DNA from 3 places in the Aliivibrio thorii genome. Region 1 is predicted to be linked to each of the others. Evidence: predicted binding sites of a transcription regulator. Region 1 holds the regulator's gene; each other region holds the start of a gene.
The links. Region 1 encodes PurR, which represses purine synthesis genes. Its sites were predicted from a motif close to TNANGNAAACGTTTNCNTNA; they were not measured.

Region 1 (6,089 bases):
AAATTCTTTCTCTAATGGTGTAACGTATATTTTTAGTGTGGTTTTGATTTCAGTTACTTTAGCTTTGGTTAAAAAAGACGCTTGGTTGGTTTGCGCTTCTGCAATACCATCTTCAATTACAGATACGAATAGTGCTTTGTATTGAGAATTTAAACTTGAAAACTCTTGTGGATAATACGCATTAACATCAATTGAATTCATGTATGCCATTTGTGCAATTGCATCAGACAACACAACATCTGCTGTTTCTTTATAATTTTTAAGTTTTTTTAGTTCATTATCCGCAGCAGAAACCAACTCCATATATTTCGCTGAATAGCTTCCAGAAGAGAACATTGAATATTCTTCATTCATCAGACTTGGTTCTTTTTCTATTTCAGAATAGGCCTCTTTCGCTTCGCTCCAATCTTCCATCATTGCAGTGTAAGACGTCGCAGAATAAATCTTAAAATCTGCTATAGAATCGAAGGTTACCTTATCTAATAAATACTGCTTTTGAAGTGCATCGAAAGTTGATATTGAAGATACTGCTGAATTCGTTTCTGTCGCCGTAGCTACAGATGCATTATCTGTACTTTGACAACCTGAGATACCAGCTAACGCAGAGGCAACCATTGCCATTTTAAGAAATTGTTTCATTTACAACCTATAATAATTTTATTTTTGAATAGACAAGTGCGAGCACTCCTACTTATTATTTTATTATAAAAAACAATTAAAATCACAATTTCTTATGAATGAGTCACAGTTTATATTGACAGCTATATAAATAAAAAACCACTCAAATATGAGTAATGCCGATCAGTTAAGAAATTTTCCAGATCATTTGACTGATCGTTAAAAACCTTCAAAATCCGATATTGGGTAACCAATATCGGATTTTTTATGCAACTAACTAAAGCTCTAACACTGGCTAATGATTTCGTCCCTGATTCTGATTCTCTCGGAAAACTCAGTGATATATTACCTCCTGAATTTATTAATCAATGTTTAGAAGAGGCTGGGATAGCTACGATCCGTAAGCGCCGATTACCATTAGATATGATGATTTGGGTTGTGTTAGGCATGGCTTTCTATCGAGATGAGTCAGTCTGGGACATTACCAGTAATATGCAGCTTATGCTGCCAGGAAAGCGGCCACTAGTGGCTCCGAGTGCAGTAGTTCAAGCGAGACAAAGACTTGGAAGCGAAGCAGTAAGACATATTTTCACATCAACAGCTGAAATCTGGAATACCGAAGCAAACCATCCAACATGGAACGGTTTACAATTATTAGGTGTTGATGGCGTAGTTTGGCGAGCGCCTGACACAAAAGAAAACCTTCAAGTATTTGAACCTAAAAGTAATCAGCATGGCGAAACCTGCTACCCTCAAATCAGAATGGTATGCCAAATGGAACTCACTAGCCATTTATTGATCAATAGTGCTTTTGATAGCACAAAAGTCAGTGAAATGGTTTTAGCTGAACAACTTATCTCATCCACTCCAGATAACTCTATAACTTTGTTTGATAAAGGATTTTATTCCCTTGGCTTACTTCATAAATGGTCTACAACAGGATCGGAACGTCATTGGTTGCTTCCTGTGAAGAAAGGAACAATATATGAGGAAGTACGAACTTTAGGTCGACAAGATAAATTAGTGCGTTTAAAAACATCGCCACAAGCTAGAAAGAAGTTCCTTGATCTGCCGGAATATATTGAAGCTCGGTTAGTGAGTAAAAAAGTGAAAGGAAAAGAGACTCAAATTTTAACTTCAATGGTTGATCCAATGCGTTTTCCATCGTCTGAAATGGTAGAGCTGTACAGTGAGCGTTGGGAGATAGAAGTCGGTTATAGAGAAATGAAACAGACGCTTCTAAATAGTGAGCATCACCTTCGAAGTAAAAAGCCTGAGATGATTAGACAAGAATTATGGGGGATATTACTTGGTTATAACTTACTTAGATATCAAATGGTTAAGATGTCACATACGGTGAAGGGGCTTCACGCAAACCAATTAAGTTTCACATCATGCTCGCTGGCAATCATAAATATGTTGTACACAATGTCACTAAATAGTGCAGGTAATATCCCGAAGACTATCGCCTCTTTACAGGCAAATACCGCTCACTACATTTTACCGCCAAAGAGAGAAGATAGGCGCTATCCAAGGAGAGTTCGAGCTAAAGCCGTGAAGTACCCTTGCTGGAAAAAGAAAAAAGCCAGTCAGCTTAACTGACTGGCATTACTCAAATATGAGTGGTTCAATTTAAATCTTTTAACGATAATTAATAACTATCAATCACCAGCGAACATGTAACCTTCACCGTGTACGGTAACAAAGATCTGTGGGTTTTTAGGGTCCACTTCCATTTTTGCGCGCATTCTTCGAATCAATACATCAATCGTTCTATCATTTGGTGCATCTACACGGTGGCTAATCATATTTAAAATACGTTCACGCGAAAGAACCGTATTTGGGTACGAAGATAACGCCACCAACAGTTCATATTCAGCTTTAGTTAATTTAACTGGTTCGCCATTATTTGATAATGCACGGCGCTGAATATCAAATGTCCATTCACCAAAACGAACTACATTTGACTCATCCAATTCAACTGGCTCATTAACTAAAGACATACGCCAAAACAAGTTCTTAACTCGAACCAATAATTCACGTAGCTCTACAGGTTTAGTGACATAGTCATCTGCACCCATTTCTAAACCGACAATTCGGTCAATACTATCTGTTCGTCCTGTAACGAGAATAATACCAATATTAGATTGACTGCGCAGTTCGCGAGCCAATAATAAACCATCCTCTCCTGGTAGGTTTATATCAAGCATAATTAAATCAACTTTTTGTTCAGCCAAAATAGTTCGCATTTCTGCCCCTGTTTCAGCCTCGCTCACTTGATATCCCTCGGCTTCAAAGTAGCCTACAAGCTTAGAGCGAGTTACCACTTCGTCTTCAACAACTAAAATGTGATAGCTCATAATATTCTCTTTTAATGGTTATTTGGATAGTTCTTATCTTATTCTATTCATATTTTGTAATAATGCCAATTCTCAATTGATATTTCTGTATTTTAATTGATTCAAAACAATTATTAATAAAAATCGAAATTTAATCTTTACACATATCTTTATACACCCTGTTAATGATAGGTGCTATTCCTTTTCATACTTATCCAGTACAATTCTTAAATAAATTTCTTGGAGCAAAGAGACATGAACGAATTAACTGCATTTAACGAACAACGCGCTGAAATTTACTGGTGGTTGTCGAACTTATTAGCGAATGAACTAACAGAAGAACAATTAGAACAATATAACAGTTTTGAAGTTCGTACTTTCCTGTCTGATTTAGGGAAGACGCCAGAATTAGCGTCATCGGTAAATGAATTGGTTGAAAAGTTAAATAAACTTCAAGCTCGCGACGATGCACAGCTTGAATTATCAGCTGATTTTTGCCAAGCATTTTTAGGTTCTGACAAAAACAGTGCTCTACCTTATGCATCAATCTATTTAGATAAATCAGGCCTTCTTAATGCAAAACCTGCTCAAGATATGCGTGAATTACTAGAAAAGTACAAGATTGCTCAAAAAGCAGAATTCAATGAACCCGCAGACCATATAGCTATTGAACTAGATTTCCTTGGGAATTTAATCCTAATGACAAATCAGCAAACTTCTGAAGAAGACTTTGAAGCTTATATGAGTGCGCAACTTTCTTTTATTAATAAACAGCTATTATCTTGGACTCCAAAATTTAACCATATTTGTAAGGAGAGAGATGAATTCGGCTTTTATGCTGCAGTAACGACTTTCCTTGTAACCTTTCTACAACTTGATGTTACTTTCCTTACAGGTGAGTAATTTATAGTTTATATATTGGTACAATATTTTTACAGGTGTGTGATATAAATCAAATCATTAACAAAATTAATTAAATCACTAATTGTTTGCACTATGCTTTACCTATAAAATGTGAGCGCAAACGATAAAATTTGATCATTAAATGAAAACCGCATTTTTGGCGGTTTTTTTCATTTATAACCAGGGCCTATTTATCTTCCATCATATCTACATAATGTAATATCAATTTTGTTGGAACATAAATAGCCCCTTATTTTACCCATTAAGGCTTTTATATGGCTACTATTAAAGATGTTGCAAAACTTGCAGCTGTTTCTACTACCACTGTCTCTCATGTAATTAATAAAACTCGTTTTGTTGCCGAAGCAACTCAAAAACGTGTATGGGAAGCGGTTGAAGAACTAAACTACGCACCTAGTGCCGTTGCTCGCAGTTTAAAATGCAATACAACACGTACGATTGGTATGTTAGTAACACAATCTTTCAACCCATTTTTTGCAGAGGTTATGCATGGTGTTGAGAATTACTGTTACAAACAAGGTTACACTTTATTTATGTGTAATACTGAAGGCGATTTAGATAAGCAAAAACATTATCTTCGCATGCTTTCAGAAAAACGTGTTGATGGCCTATTAGTCATGTGTTCAGACCTTAATGAACAACTATTAGCGCTGCTTGAAAAAAACACTGAGCTACCAATGGTTATTATGGATTGGGGCCCAGATAGCCCACGTACAGATAAAATCATTGATAATTCAGAAAAAGGCGGTTACTTAGCAACAAAACATTTAATTGAAAACGGCCATGAAAAAATCGCTTGTATTACAGGTCAGTTAGATAAATTAACGTGTAAAGAGCGTGTTCGTGGGTTCGAACGAGCTTTAGCTGAATCAAACTTAAGCGCTAACCCTGACTGGATTTTGGAAGGCGACTTCGAGTGTGCTTCAGCATCAAAAGCTGTAGATAAAGTACTAGCAATGACAGAGCGTCCAACAGCACTATTTTGCTTTAACGATATTATGGCACTGGCGGCAATAAGTAAAATTCAACAAGCGGGCTTAAAAGTACCTGAAGACATCTCAGTTATTGGTTACGACAATATTGAATTATCGGCGTATTTCTCTCCACCCCTGACAACTATTCACCAACCTAAACGTCGTGTTGGTAAAACAGCGGTAGAGATTTTATTAGAGCGCATTAAAGATAAGCACCATGAGCGTCGCATTTTTGAAATGCAGCCTGAAGTTGTCTCTCGTAGCAGCGTATCAAATAGAATCAAATAGCGCTTATTTACTTATTAAAATACGAGTTGGTTCAATTTACACTTAAAATTTGAACCGACTTAACAAAAATAAATGATCATTTTTTGAAGCAACATCACACTACGCTCAATTGTGCAACAACTCTTACTATAAATTGCTATATTATCAGCAAAGTCACGAACAGGGCAAACTGTACGAAAGTACAGGACGCAAAGCTTCCGGCCTACGTATTTATATATAAGGTAGCGGGGTTGCCGACAGTAAGTATTCTCTCAAGTATTGTTAATTTTTACTTTAAAATAACAATACCTTACTTTGAACTTGCTACCATTTCCTCGGGCTCAGTTGTTTAGTGACATAGACTTACTAACCGAGAATTATTGCAATGGATAAACCAGTACTAAAAGAATCACTTCATTTACTTTCATCTTTAGGTAAGATCACTTCACGCTCAATGTTTGGTGGTTTTGGCATTTTTATTGATGGCACTATGTTCGCTCTTGTTGTTCAAGATAAACTTCATTTAAGAGCTAGTGATGAGACTATCAATTTATTTAAAGAGCAAGGGTTTGAACCATACGTTTATAAAAAGCGTGGTTTTCCTGTTGTAACTAAATACTTTGCAATTTCAGCTGAATGTTGGGAAGAGCCAGACTCAATCTTAATTCAAGCTGTCATAGCTTTAGATGTCGCTAAAAAAGATAAAAAGAAACAGCAAACAGCCGGACCTTCTCGTATCAAAGATTTACCAAATCTAAGATTAGCGACAGAAAGAATGCTTAAAAAAGCAGGCATTAATACTGTTGAAGAGTTGCGCACCACTGGAGCTGTTAATGCTTATAAAGCAATTCAACAGACACATTCAAACAGTGTGAGTGATGAATTACTTTGGTCGCTTGAAGGAGCGATTAAAGGAACTCATTGGTCTGTTGTTTCAGCAGAAACACGAAGTGAATTAAGAAAGCAA
Region 2 (6,089 bases), 130 kb from region 1:
TAATTTTAATTTAAAAAATTTATAGATATTAACGATAAGACTTTGAAAATAGATAGGAATAGGTATATAACTGTATCGTATAAGTATAATAAATTTTTATGTAAAGGATTACAGGTAAATTAATATGAAATTACAACAACTAAGATATATTGTCGAAGTGGTTAATCATAGTCTAAATGTCTCTTCAACCGCAGAGTCACTATACACTTCACAACCTGGTATTAGTAAGCAAGTACGTTTGCTAGAAGATGAACTGGGTGTACAAATTTTTGAACGTAGTGGTAAGCACTTAACAAGAGTTACGCCATCAGGTGAAGAGATAATTAAGATATCTCGTGAAATATTATCTCGTGTTGAAAGTATTAAATCTGTCGCAGGTGAGCACACTCATCCAGAAAGAGGCACATTGAATATTACAACCACACATACTCAAGCGCGTTATGCCTTGCCTGATGTGATTAAAGGTTTTACTACTCGTTATCCTGATGTGTCTTTACACATGCATCAAGGGACGCCTGCTCAAATGTCAGATGCCATTGCAAAAGGGACGGCGGATTTTGCAATAGCAACAGAAGCGCTTCATTTGTATCAAGATGCGATTATGCTTCCTTGTTATCATTGGAATCGCTCTATTGTCGTCACTAAAGATCATCCATTAGCGAAAAAAACAACCATTACTATCGAAGACTTAGCTGCTTATGAGTTAGTGACTTATGTTTTTGGTTTTACTGGTCGTTCTGCATTAGACAGTGCTTTCAATAAAGCCGGACTAAAACCTAAGATTGTCTTTACTGCAACCGATGCTGATGTCATTAAAACGTATGTACGTTTAGGAGTCGGCGTTGGGGTTATTGCAAGTATGGCAATGGATGAAGAAAGAGATTCAGATCTTGTTGCATTAGATGCGAGTCATATATTTGATGCAAGTACGACAACGATTGGCTTTAAACGTGGCTCATTCTTAAAGAGTTACATGTTTGATTTCATGGAGCGTTTTGCACCTCATTTAACTCGCCCAATTGTTGAACAGGCAACAATGCTTAAAAATAATCACGAAATTGAAGAGATGTTTAAAGACATTAATCTTCCTGTCCGTTAAGATCGCCCTGATACTATTTTCAGGGCCATTTTCATGCATTCTCAGCAATTTTTAAACATAGACCGTTTGTTAGCTCAGACGGTCTTTTTTTGGCAATTTTCTGCGTTTCACAGTTCTGATTATTCATGGCGTGAAACCCACACTGAGTTAAGTCATTGGCTTGATGGATTATCACTCCAAGAAGTTCAGCGTTTAAAATTAAATCCTGAAGAACTCGCCATTAAACTTTCTGTCTATATTCCAGAATTACTAGAACTCTACTTTTTAGCTCAATTACCAGGGTTTACGGTAGCTGTACCTGCGTTTCCTAAAGGGTTAGATTCAGGAATTAATGGGCGTAAATGGCAGCAAATAACTAAGCTAAGTGCGCTAGGTGCTGAATTCCATAAACCAGAAAATGGTTGGTTAGAGTGGTGTGGAGGTAAAGGGTATTTAGGGCGAGTATTAGCCGTAACTACTGGAAAGCCAGTTACAACATTAGAGTGGCAACAGTCTTTATGTGACAGCGGCCAAACCTATGCGAATAACCATCAATTAGACATGACCTTTATACAAGGCGATGCTCTCTCTTCACAAAGTGATAAGTTGATACAAGAGAAACAACACGCGATAGCCTTGCATGCCTGTGGTGATCTACATATAAATTTATTGACGAAAGGCATTTCAAATAATATTGATGCCATCACTATTTCACCTTGTTGTTTTCATTTAACGCAATCAACAAATTACTTGGGCCTCTCTTCACTATCACAAAAATCAGTTTTAGAATTATCGAAAGATGATCTGCGTTTACCTCTACAAGAAACTGTTGTTGCGGGATTGCGAACTCAACATCACCGTGAACTAGAGATGTGTTTTCGTTTAGGGTTTAAAGCATTACAACAATCATTAAGTGAAAGTAAGACGTATCTTTCTATTCCAAGTATTAAAAAGTCATTATTAAGTGATGGCTTTGAAGCATTTTGTCTTTGGGCTGCTGAGAAGAAAGGACTGATATTGCCCGATGATATGGATTATGAACTCTGGTTAAAAAAAGGTGAAGCAGCATTTATTGTTATGGAAAAATGCGATTTAGTGCAGCACCTATTTAAAAGACCATTAGAAGTATGGCTGTGTTTAGATCGTGCTTTATTGATGGAAGAGGCGGGTTATGATGTACGAATTGGAGAGTTTTGTTTAAAAGAAGACACCCCTAGAAACATTGTTATTCAAGCGAAAAAACAGAAATAACGATTCGATGGTTGAAGTAATAAAGGCGCTTAAATTAGCGCCTTTATTGGTTTATGTGATCAGCTGAGAGTTAAAGAACCGCTGCAATTCCTTTACATAAAGGAAGCATGTTGTCTTTTGTCATACCAGCGACACTGATACGGCCAGAGCCAACAATGTAGATAGCAAATTCGTCTTTTAGGCGATTTACTTGTTCTTTAGAAAGACCAGAAAAAGAGAACATGCCGTTTTGACCTTCAATAAAGCTAAAATCAGCAGCAACACCTTGCTCTTTTAGTGTTGCAACAAAAAGAGTACGCATTTCTTGGATACGGTCACGCATCTCTGCTACTTCTTGTTCCCACTCTGTGCGTAGTGCATCATCATTTAAGATGTGTGTAACAACACCTGCGCCATGAGCAGGAGGGTTAGAGTAGATAGAACGGATAATCGCTTTAACTTGAGAGAAAGCATCGGCAGCAACAGCAGCATCTTTTGCTACTAAAGTGAAAGCTCCAACACGTTCGTTATATAGACCAAAGTTTTTCGAGAATGAGCTTGCTACTAGTAATTCTGGGCAATATTTAGAGAAAATACGAAGACCAGAAGCATCTTCTTCTACACCTTTAGCAAAGCCTTGGTATGCAAAGTCAAATAGAGGCAGTAAACCTTTATTTGAACAAAGTTTAGCTAGCTCTTCCCATTCTTCAGCTGTTGGGTCGATACCTGTTGGGTTATGGCAGCAACCATGAAGTAGAACGACATCGCCTTCGCTTGCTTGTTGTAAATCAGTGAGCATTGCAGTGAAGTCTTTTGATTTAGTTTCAGCGTTATAGTAGCTATATTGTGCCGTTTCAATTCCTGCTGCGGTAAATACGCCAATGTGGTTTGCCCACGTAGGGTTACTGATCCAGATTTTCACATCGCCAAGTTGACGTTTAATGAATTCACCAGCAACACGTAATGCACCAGTACCACCAGGAGCTTGAGCCGTTTGAGCTCGTTTTTCTGTAATTACTTCAGCATCGCTACCAAATAACAATTTTTGAACAGCTAGGCCGTATTCTGCTGTACCTTGGATGGTTAAGTATGACTTTGTTTTTTCAGTATCAAGCAATACTGCTTCTGCTTTTTTTACCGTTTTTAATACAGGTGTTTGACCTGCTTCGTTCTTATAAATACCAACACCAAGGTTGATCTTTTCAGCACGAGGATCATTTTTAAATTCATCAGTAAGACCTAAAATTGGGTCGGCTGGTGCAGCAGATATTTTTTCAAACATAGTCATCATCCATGGTGAGATTAAAATAAAAAGTTAACGAGCAATTTAGTTATTTATACCTGTTAACCTTGTAAGTTTGCAACGGTTAGATAACGAAAAAGCCAAAATTTATTGATTAAAGAATGAAATCAGATAAAAAGTGGTAAAAAAACCATCAGAATAGCATTCATTCAGCATTCTGATAGGTTGGTTTGGTGTTTTAGTACATGATCTTAATTTTGTTCGATGCAGAGATAGCGTCTTTAATTGCCGCTTCAAGATTATCACGACGAGTCATCGTAACCCCTAAGCGGCGGCGACCATCAATTTCTGGTTTACCAAACAATTTCACCTGAGTTTGTGGTTGGCTTAATGCGTCAGTGAGCCCATCAAAACGAATATTAATTGATGTTCCCTGGCCTAAAATTACAGAAGAAGCAGAAGGTCCATACTGAGTTATGCTATTAATTGGCATACCAGTAAAGGCACGTACATGAAGAGCAAACTCAGACATTTCTTGAGAGATAAGCGTTACCAAACCAGTATCATGCGGACGAGGTGATACTTCATTAAAGTAAATATTGTTACCTTTAATAAAGAGTTCAACACCAAATAAACCATATCCACCAAGTGCATTTACTACTTTTTCAGCGGCTTGTTGCGCTTGTTTTAATGCGGCTTCTGTCATTATCTGTGGTTGCCAAGATTCACGATAGTCACCATCTTCTTGTCTATGACCGATTGGAGCACAGAAATATACACCATCGACAGCGCGAATGGTTAATAACGAAATCTCATAATCAAAATCAACAAACCCTTCAACAATGGCGCGTCCAGCCCCGGTACGGCCGCCATCTTGTGCGTAATCCCACGATGTTTTGATATCAGCTTCTGTTTTTATCACACTTTGACCTTTACCCGATGAACTCATCACAGGTTTGATAACACAAGGCATGCCAACAAATTTAACCGCTTCAACTAATTCATCGTAGGTATCTACAAAACGGTAAGGAGACGTCGGAAGCTTTAATTCTTCTGCAGCTAAACGACGAATACCTTCACGGTTCATGGTTAGTTTTGTTGCGTTAGCCGTAGGGACTACATTAAGCCCTTGTTTTTCTAATTCAACTAACTTGTCTGTTGCAATGGCTTCAATTTCTGGCACTACATAATCTGGTTGCTCTTTTTTGATAATTTCTTCTAGTGCATCAGTATCTAACATATCAATCGCATAACTACGGTGAGCCACTTGCATTGCAGGGGCATTTAAGTATCGGTCAACCGCAATGACTTCTAGACCAAGGCGTTGACATTCAATTGCTACCTCTTTACCGAGTTCACCAGAACCAAGCAATAATACTTTTGTTGCAGAAGAAGATAGAGCAGTACCAAACATAATAAATTCTCATGTAGTAGTGAAATATGGCGGTATCATACTAAAATTTAATAAATACGCAAACGTTTGCTTTTGGTTTTATTTCTTTAGCTAGCTTATAGCACTGGAACATAGATCACACTACTGAGTAAATTGTAGACAGAGTGGATGTGTTGATTTGTATTCAATGCCATGACTGGTATTCTATTTTTTTTGAATTAAGTAGTAGTACTAAATTATGGATGATCAAACCACCTGCGTACCTCATTCAGGGGAGACACAACAATGGGCGTTTTATGGTCTTTTAGAAAATAAGAAATTTGTTGTAAGTGATTGTATTGATATAAAAGATACTCCAAATGGATTAGGCAATCCTACGTGGTTATTACAACAAAAAATGGCGAAAGCGAACGCGCCTGTTGTCGATCTGATATTAAAAAAAGGTGCTATCTTTGTTGGTAAAACTCAAATGGATGAGTTTGGTTTTGGTCTTCATGGTAATAACTCTCATTATGAAGCGATTTTAAATCCAAACAGTGAAGGGCGATTTATAGGCGGTTCTTCTTGCGGTGCAGTTGCCGCTGTTGCAAATGGTTTTGCTGATATTGGTTTAGGAACAGACCTAAACGGTGGCATTCGGATCCCTGCGTTATATGCAGGTTTATATGGATTTAAATCGTCGACTTGTGGCGTCAATATGGATGGTGTATTTAGCATTGCAAAAGAAGACACTTCGCTTGGTTGGATTGCTAAAAATTTATCGGATATAAGAAAGGTTGCTGCAACCTTAACACCAATGTCACCACTCGTGATGATTGAGCGTATTGTGGTATTGGATAGTTTATTTCTTGATGTACCAGATGAAGCAAAAGAAAAATTAGAAAAATTGCTCGCATCATCTCCGTATAAAGTAGTTCGTAGTAAAGCGATCAGTAAGATTATTACCACAAAGGCTGCAGAGAGTTTCAAAGTTATTTGTGCGACAAGAGGGCTACGCAATATTGAGCCTTGGATTGAAAAAAATAATTCTGTTATTAATAATGAAATTAAGATGCAGATGAAGTGGCTCGCTTCATTAAAATATAAAGATGAACGCATCGCTTTAGAGCAAAGAGAGTTGGTTCAATCGGTTCTAGAATCTATTT
Region 3 (6,089 bases), 380 kb from region 1:
CCAAGTGCAATAAGTTCGTCAGCGAGTAGGTTTTCAAGGCCTTTAGAAGTGATGGCTAAGTATTTTTTCATGGGATTCTTTTGGTTATTAAATTGCCTCGCATTATACATGAATCTCACTGAAAGAGGATAAATAGATTGTAGATAAATGCTAAGCAAAGACATTTAATTATTTCTTTTAAAACAATCGTTTATTAAATACCAAACCAACAATCAATAAAGTTTGTTTTTATGTGGAAACACAAGCTTCCGCCAAATTACCCACAGCTTTTGGACTATACCAAGTGGAATTCAGTGCTGTAACTTTCATACAAAACAGCGCAAATGGGGAATTCAACGAGAAAAGGAACTACTTTACTGTTTGAAATATCAGAAATGATTATGATGTTTTTTTATACTTCTTGGCTCTAGGTCTCATTTTTAAGAGTTCAAAATGTAACGAGTTTAGCTGTTATTAAGGAAACTTAAAGAAAGATAAAGGCGTACAAATGCTTAAAAAGCCATTCATAGTAAAAGCTTAAGCTATATTCTATAGGGTATATGGAGCGTGGTAGTTCGTATTTTCGGAGGAGTTAACGATAAAAAAGTAGTAAGGTATGCTTTACTCGTAAACTAACCAACCAAAGCATAATAAGCGGAGTTGACGACTTGCATCTTAGCCATTCGGTCATGCATAACTTTAATTGGTTCACAAAATGCCATGTATTTAACAGGATTAAGAGCAAAAGAGTCCATGTCCACTAGCATACACATGCTGGCACATTCGTAGTTTTCAACAATAATGAAATGCCCTTCCCCTAAGTCATTCTTAAGAGAGACAACTTCTCCCTCTTCAGGAGAATAGCCATGGCCTTGAGATTCAAAAAACCAGCTTTTAGGTAGCATAGGCTTATGAAAGCGCTTAGCTGCTACACAATTAAGTGCTAGCTCTACTTTACGAGGCTCAGACAATGGTAGGAATGAAATATGTTCTACGAACATTTGGTAGGCAGAGGCATCATCAACAGAGAATTTACACTCGTCAAAAGCACTATCAATAAGTACCTTAGAAGGTAAGTTCACACGGAATACCATGTCCATACCTAAATCAAGCATTAGAGATTGTGCTTTATTGTCGTAATACCAATTCCATGTATCACTTGGTTTAAGCATTATCATTTCTCTCTTGAAAAAACGGGAAGAATCCCTTCGATAGCCAATCACCAATTACTGCAAATCATGCTAAAAATTCATGTGTATTTTCAGTCAAAAATAATACTGGTGCAATTAATCGTTAATTTTACAAGAGGTTAGCAATAAAAAAAGGGGAAATTTTCATTCCCCCTTCTGTTTGAATAGTCTGTAAGCAACTTTCGCTACTTTTTATAACATTTAAATATTGTTTACAATATCTTTAACTAATGCAGGACCTTTATAAATGAAGCCTGAGTAGATTTGCACCAGATCAGCACCTGCCATCATTTTTTCTTTTGCTGCAACATAAGAGTCAACACCACCTACCCCAATGATTGGTAAAGAATCACCAAGTAGCTCTTTAAGGCGACGAACAACTTCAGTACTGCGAGTTTGAACAGGACGACCACTTAAGCCTCCCATCTCTTCCGCATGCTTCATGCCTTCAACCATTGAGCGATCTAATGTTGTGTTGGTTGCAATCACACCATCAATTTTATACTTCATTAGAGAGTCAGCAATTTGAGATAATTCATTATCATCCAAATCAGGCGCGATCTTCAAAGCGATAGGAACATACTTACCGTATTTCTCAGCTAATTCTTTTTGCTTCTCTTTCAATTGAGAAAGAAGATCATCCAATGCTTCACCATATTGAAGAGTACGAAGACCTGGAGTGTTTGGCGATGAGATATTAATCGCAATGTAACCTGCGTATTGATATACCTTCTCCATACAAATTAAGTAATCTTCCGTGCCCTTTTCAATTGGCGTATCTTTGTTTTTACCAATGTTAATACCAATAACACCATCAAACTTTGCTTTCTTTACGTTCTCAACAAGATTATCAACACCAAGGTTATTAAAACCCATACGGTTAATAATGCCTTCCGCTTCAATAAGACGGAATAGACGAGGCTTATCATTACCTGCTTGAGGACGAGGAGTTACTGTTCCCACTTCAATAAAGCCAAAACCCATTGCGCCAAATGCTTCAATACATTCGCCATTTTTATCAAGACCAGCCGCAAGGCCAAGTGGATTTTTAAAGGTAATACCCATAACTTCTACAGGTTTAGAAGCCAATTTTTGACGATAGAAGAGATCAAGTGGAGTGCCGGTAAAGCGTTTAAAATTTTGAATAGCTAAATCATGTGCTTTTTCAGCATCAAGTTTGAAAATGCCAGCTCTGGCGATGCGGTATAACATTGTAGCTCCAAAAAAAGTCCCGAATAAACGGGGAGTCATTATTCACTGATTTTATTAACAATTCAAACTTAATCGTACTTTATTCATCATTATTTATTGCAATCTAAAAGCTCGCCACCACCTAAGGGCATATAAATTCAATAAAATCACTTATTAATATACTTAAATACAAAATTTATCGGGGAAATAAAAAGGGAAAGCGAATAAAAATTCACTTTCCCTTTTATTATGCAAACGTTTAGCTAGGAACGCTAAACCCTATTATCATTAATTGCCAGCGTGCGAAGAACAACTTAAATTAAGCAAGGTTAACTCTCTTAATGCTACTGAGAATTTCGCAAATTCATGAACCGAACCTACTTTGAACTCATTTAAAATGTTGTCCCAGCGCCCTACTGATGCCATGTTCTTTTTACACCAGTCTTCTATCGCATTTTCAACTGAATCACTGTCTTTATACTCATCAAGTACAAGTTGAGTTAATTGACGTTGCTGCCAATCTAGATCTTCACGGAAAGAAGCGCGAGCTAATGCTTGCCAGTGGTTATCAACACCTTGGTTATTAATTTGTTTCAAGAACCAATGCAGTGACAACTTATCTCCTAATACATAGTATAAACGAGCTGACGTAGATACTGGTCGCTCTGTCACTTCGGCAACAGCTGAAATATCCATTGCTGAATACAAGCTACTTAAACGTGCTAATACATTACCCAGCTCACACGGGACTCCCATTTCCAGATAGTGATTTGCTTGTTCAATATGCTCAACAACTTCATCATTTACCAAATAGCTATCCAGGTTCATTTTAATATCATCAACCGCAGGTTTATATTTTACTATCAACTCCTGAATCGTCATTTTTTGTGAACCATTACGTAATAGCCAGCGTGCTACTCGACGGATGGTTCTACGCATAGTAAAGAACGCATCATACTGTGCTTCAGTCGTGGCAATATTATCTAAATTACGGATCTCTTTGAATAAATCCCCAAATTCAAAAATTGCTCGAGTAGCAGAATAAGCATTAGTTATATCAGTGACACTGTAACCAGTTTCTTCATGCATGCGAGTGATAAAGTTGCACCCCATTTCATTAACCATCTGATTTGCTAAGCAAGTTGCGATGATTTCTGAACGTAATGGGTGGTTATCCATCGCCGCTTTATAGTTACGCTGTAACTCAGTAGGAAAATACGTAGTTAGTAAATCTGCATGGTATGGATTATTTGCTATTTCATCACAGGCTAACTGTTCTTTAAGCACCATTTTTCCATAAGCAACAAGAACAGAAAGCTCTGGACGAGTTAACGCCTGCCCCATTTTCTCACGCTCAATCAATGTTTCGTCATCAGGAATAAACTCTAATCCACGATCCAATTGACCTTGTTTTTCTAAATGATGAATAAAACGGATCTGCTCTTTAACTAATGACGTACCTTGTTGTTCTGTTACCGAGATCGACTCTGATTGGCAATACGCATCATCAAGAACAATGTCACCGACTTCATCTTCCATTTTCTGAAGCAGAACATTACGTTGCTTGTACGTTAGATCCCCATTAGCAACCAGACCATTAAGTAGGATCTTAATGTTTACTTCGTTATCAGAGCAGTCAACACCACCCACATTATCAACGAAATCAGTATTAACTCGACCACCTTTAAGGCCATATTCAATACGACCCAGTTGAGTCATACCAAGGTTCCCGCCCTCACCAACTACTTTTGCATTTAGCTCTGATCCATTGATACGTAAGGAATCATTCGCACGGTCACCGACATCTGCGCTAGTTTCTTTACTTGATTTAACGTAAGTGCCTATGCCGCCATTCCACAACAGATCAACATTCATTTTCAAGATCATCTGAATGAGATCATTTGGCGCTAATGACTGTTTGCGAGTGCCTAGCATCTTCTGAATTTCAGGAGAAAGATCTATCGACTTAGCTCGACGAGAGAATATACCACCGCCTTGAGATATCAGATCTTTATTGTAATCTTCCCAACTTGAACGAGGCAGTTCAAATAAACGAGCACGTTCCGGCCATGTAATCTCAGCATTTGGATTAGGATCGATGAAAATATGCATATGGTTAAACGCTGCTTGAAGGCGAATATGTTTAGATAGCAACATACCATTACCAAACACATCACCAGCCATATCACCAACACCAGCAACGGTGAAATCAGTCGTTTGGCAATCAATATCCATTTCACGGAAATGACGTTTAACAGATTCCCACGCCCCTTTTGCAGTAATACCCATGGCCTTATGGTCATAACCATTAGAGCCGCCTGAAGCAAAGGCATCGCCTAACCAAAAATTATATTCATCTGATACTGAGTTTGCTAAATCAGAGAATGTTGCCGTTCCTTTATCTGCTGCAACAACTAAATACGGGTCATCATCATCATGACGAACGACATTTTGTGGTGGAACAACCTCACCTTCAATGATGTTGTCAGATACATCTAACAACGCACGAATGAATTGTTTGTAGCAACGTTGCCCTTCTGCGAAAATATCATCACGTGTTGTAAAGTTATGTTGCTTCTTACAAACAAACCCGCCTTTTGCTCCAACTGGAACAATAACCGTGTTTTTAACTTGTTGTGCTTTTACAAGACCAAGAACTTCGGTACGGAAATCTTCTTGACGATCTGACCAACGTAATCCACCACGTGCCACTTTACCACCACGTAAATGCACACCTTCAATATCAGGCGCATAAACAAAGATCTCAAAAGCAGGCACTGGTGCTGGAATTTCAGGGATATTCGATGGCTGTAGTTTCAGTGATAACCATGGCTTAGGTTGACCATTTTCACATACTTGATAATAGTTAGTACGAAGCGTCGCAACAATCATCTCTACATAACGGCGAATGATACGGTCATCATCTAAACTTTCTACTTTATCTAAGCTATCATAGATAGCATCAAGCTGTTTTTTCTCTTTCTTCTCAGACCAAGCTGCTGAAGGGTTAAAGCGAAGATCAAAGAGATTAACCACAGATACTGCAAGTTTCGTATGTGTAGATAGAGTATCTTCAATGTATTGTTGACTGAATGGGAAGCCTACTTGGCGCATATAACGAGCATAAGCACGTAAAATAGTGACTTCTCGCCCAGATAAACCTGCACCTAAAACTAAGCGGTTAAAACCATCACTCTCTAATTGCCCACCCCAAATTTGAGCAAACGCTTCTTGAAAACGGCCACGAGCTTGACGTAAATCGACTTCTTCCGAGCCATTATGGATCATGGAGAAATCCAAGATCCAATCAACAGATCCATCACTCTTCTTAACGCTATATGGTGATTCACCAATTACTCGCAATCCTAAGTTTTCAAGCATAGGCATCACATCAGATAAATGAATTGGCTCATCACGATGGAACAGTTTGAGCTTAACGTTAGCTGAGCCCTTTTTCTCTTCTTGTGGACGATAAAATAACATTCCCAACTTATTATCATCGCTCAATAACTCAAGAAGTTCGATGTCCGCAACAGCCGAACCAGGAAGTGTTGCTTCTTTATATGAACGAGGAAAAGCTCGTTGATATTTCTTTGCAATCGCTGTACCTATGCTTTCGCCTAGATTCGCAACAATCACATCACACAGACGATCATCCCACGTAGATGCTGCTTCCATTAAATTATTTTCAATATCTTTCACATTAATGTCGCCGTTATTATTATCTAC

Region 2: a site for PurR is predicted at 5,020-5,039, ahead of purT (formate-dependent phosphoribosylglycinamide formyltransferase). Genes of this name have one in related genera too.
Region 3: a site for PurR is predicted at 2,608-2,627, ahead of pyrD (quinone-dependent dihydroorotate dehydrogenase). Genes of this name have one in related genera too.

Annotation. Positions count from the first base shown of each region.
Region 1 covers NZ_CM170654.1:1,126,776-1,132,864, reverse strand. Annotated here, with positions in the region: gene AC2IP4_RS05180 (hypothetical protein) at 1-639, opposite strand, end outside; gene AC2IP4_RS05175 (IS4 family transposase) at 886-2,220, shown strand; gene torR (two-component system response regulator TorR) at 2,280-2,978, opposite strand; gene torD (molecular chaperone TorD) at 3,213-3,860, shown strand; gene purR (HTH-type transcriptional repressor PurR) at 4,136-5,143, shown strand; cyclic di-GMP riboswitch class I at 5,297-5,381, shown strand; gene AC2IP4_RS05155 (TfoX/Sxy family DNA transformation protein) at 5,508-6,089, shown strand, end outside.
Region 2 covers NZ_CM170654.1:1,260,073-1,266,161, forward strand. Annotated here, with positions in the region: gene cysB (HTH-type transcriptional regulator CysB) at 125-1,099, shown strand; gene AC2IP4_RS05685 (methyltransferase) at 1,133-2,329, shown strand; gene AC2IP4_RS05690 (amino acid aminotransferase) at 2,400-3,590, opposite strand; gene purT (formate-dependent phosphoribosylglycinamide formyltransferase) at 3,790-4,965, opposite strand; gene AC2IP4_RS05700 (amidase family protein) at 5,183-6,089, shown strand, end outside.
Region 3 covers NZ_CM170654.1:1,509,902-1,515,990, forward strand. Annotated here, with positions in the region: gene rlmKL (bifunctional 23S rRNA (guanine(2069)-N(7))-methyltransferase RlmK/23S rRNA (guanine(2445)-N(2))-methyltransferase RlmL) at 1-71, opposite strand, end outside; gene AC2IP4_RS06890 (cell division protein ZapC) at 612-1,151, opposite strand; gene pyrD (quinone-dependent dihydroorotate dehydrogenase) at 1,371-2,381, opposite strand; gene AC2IP4_RS06900 (NAD-glutamate dehydrogenase) at 2,649-6,089, opposite strand, start outside.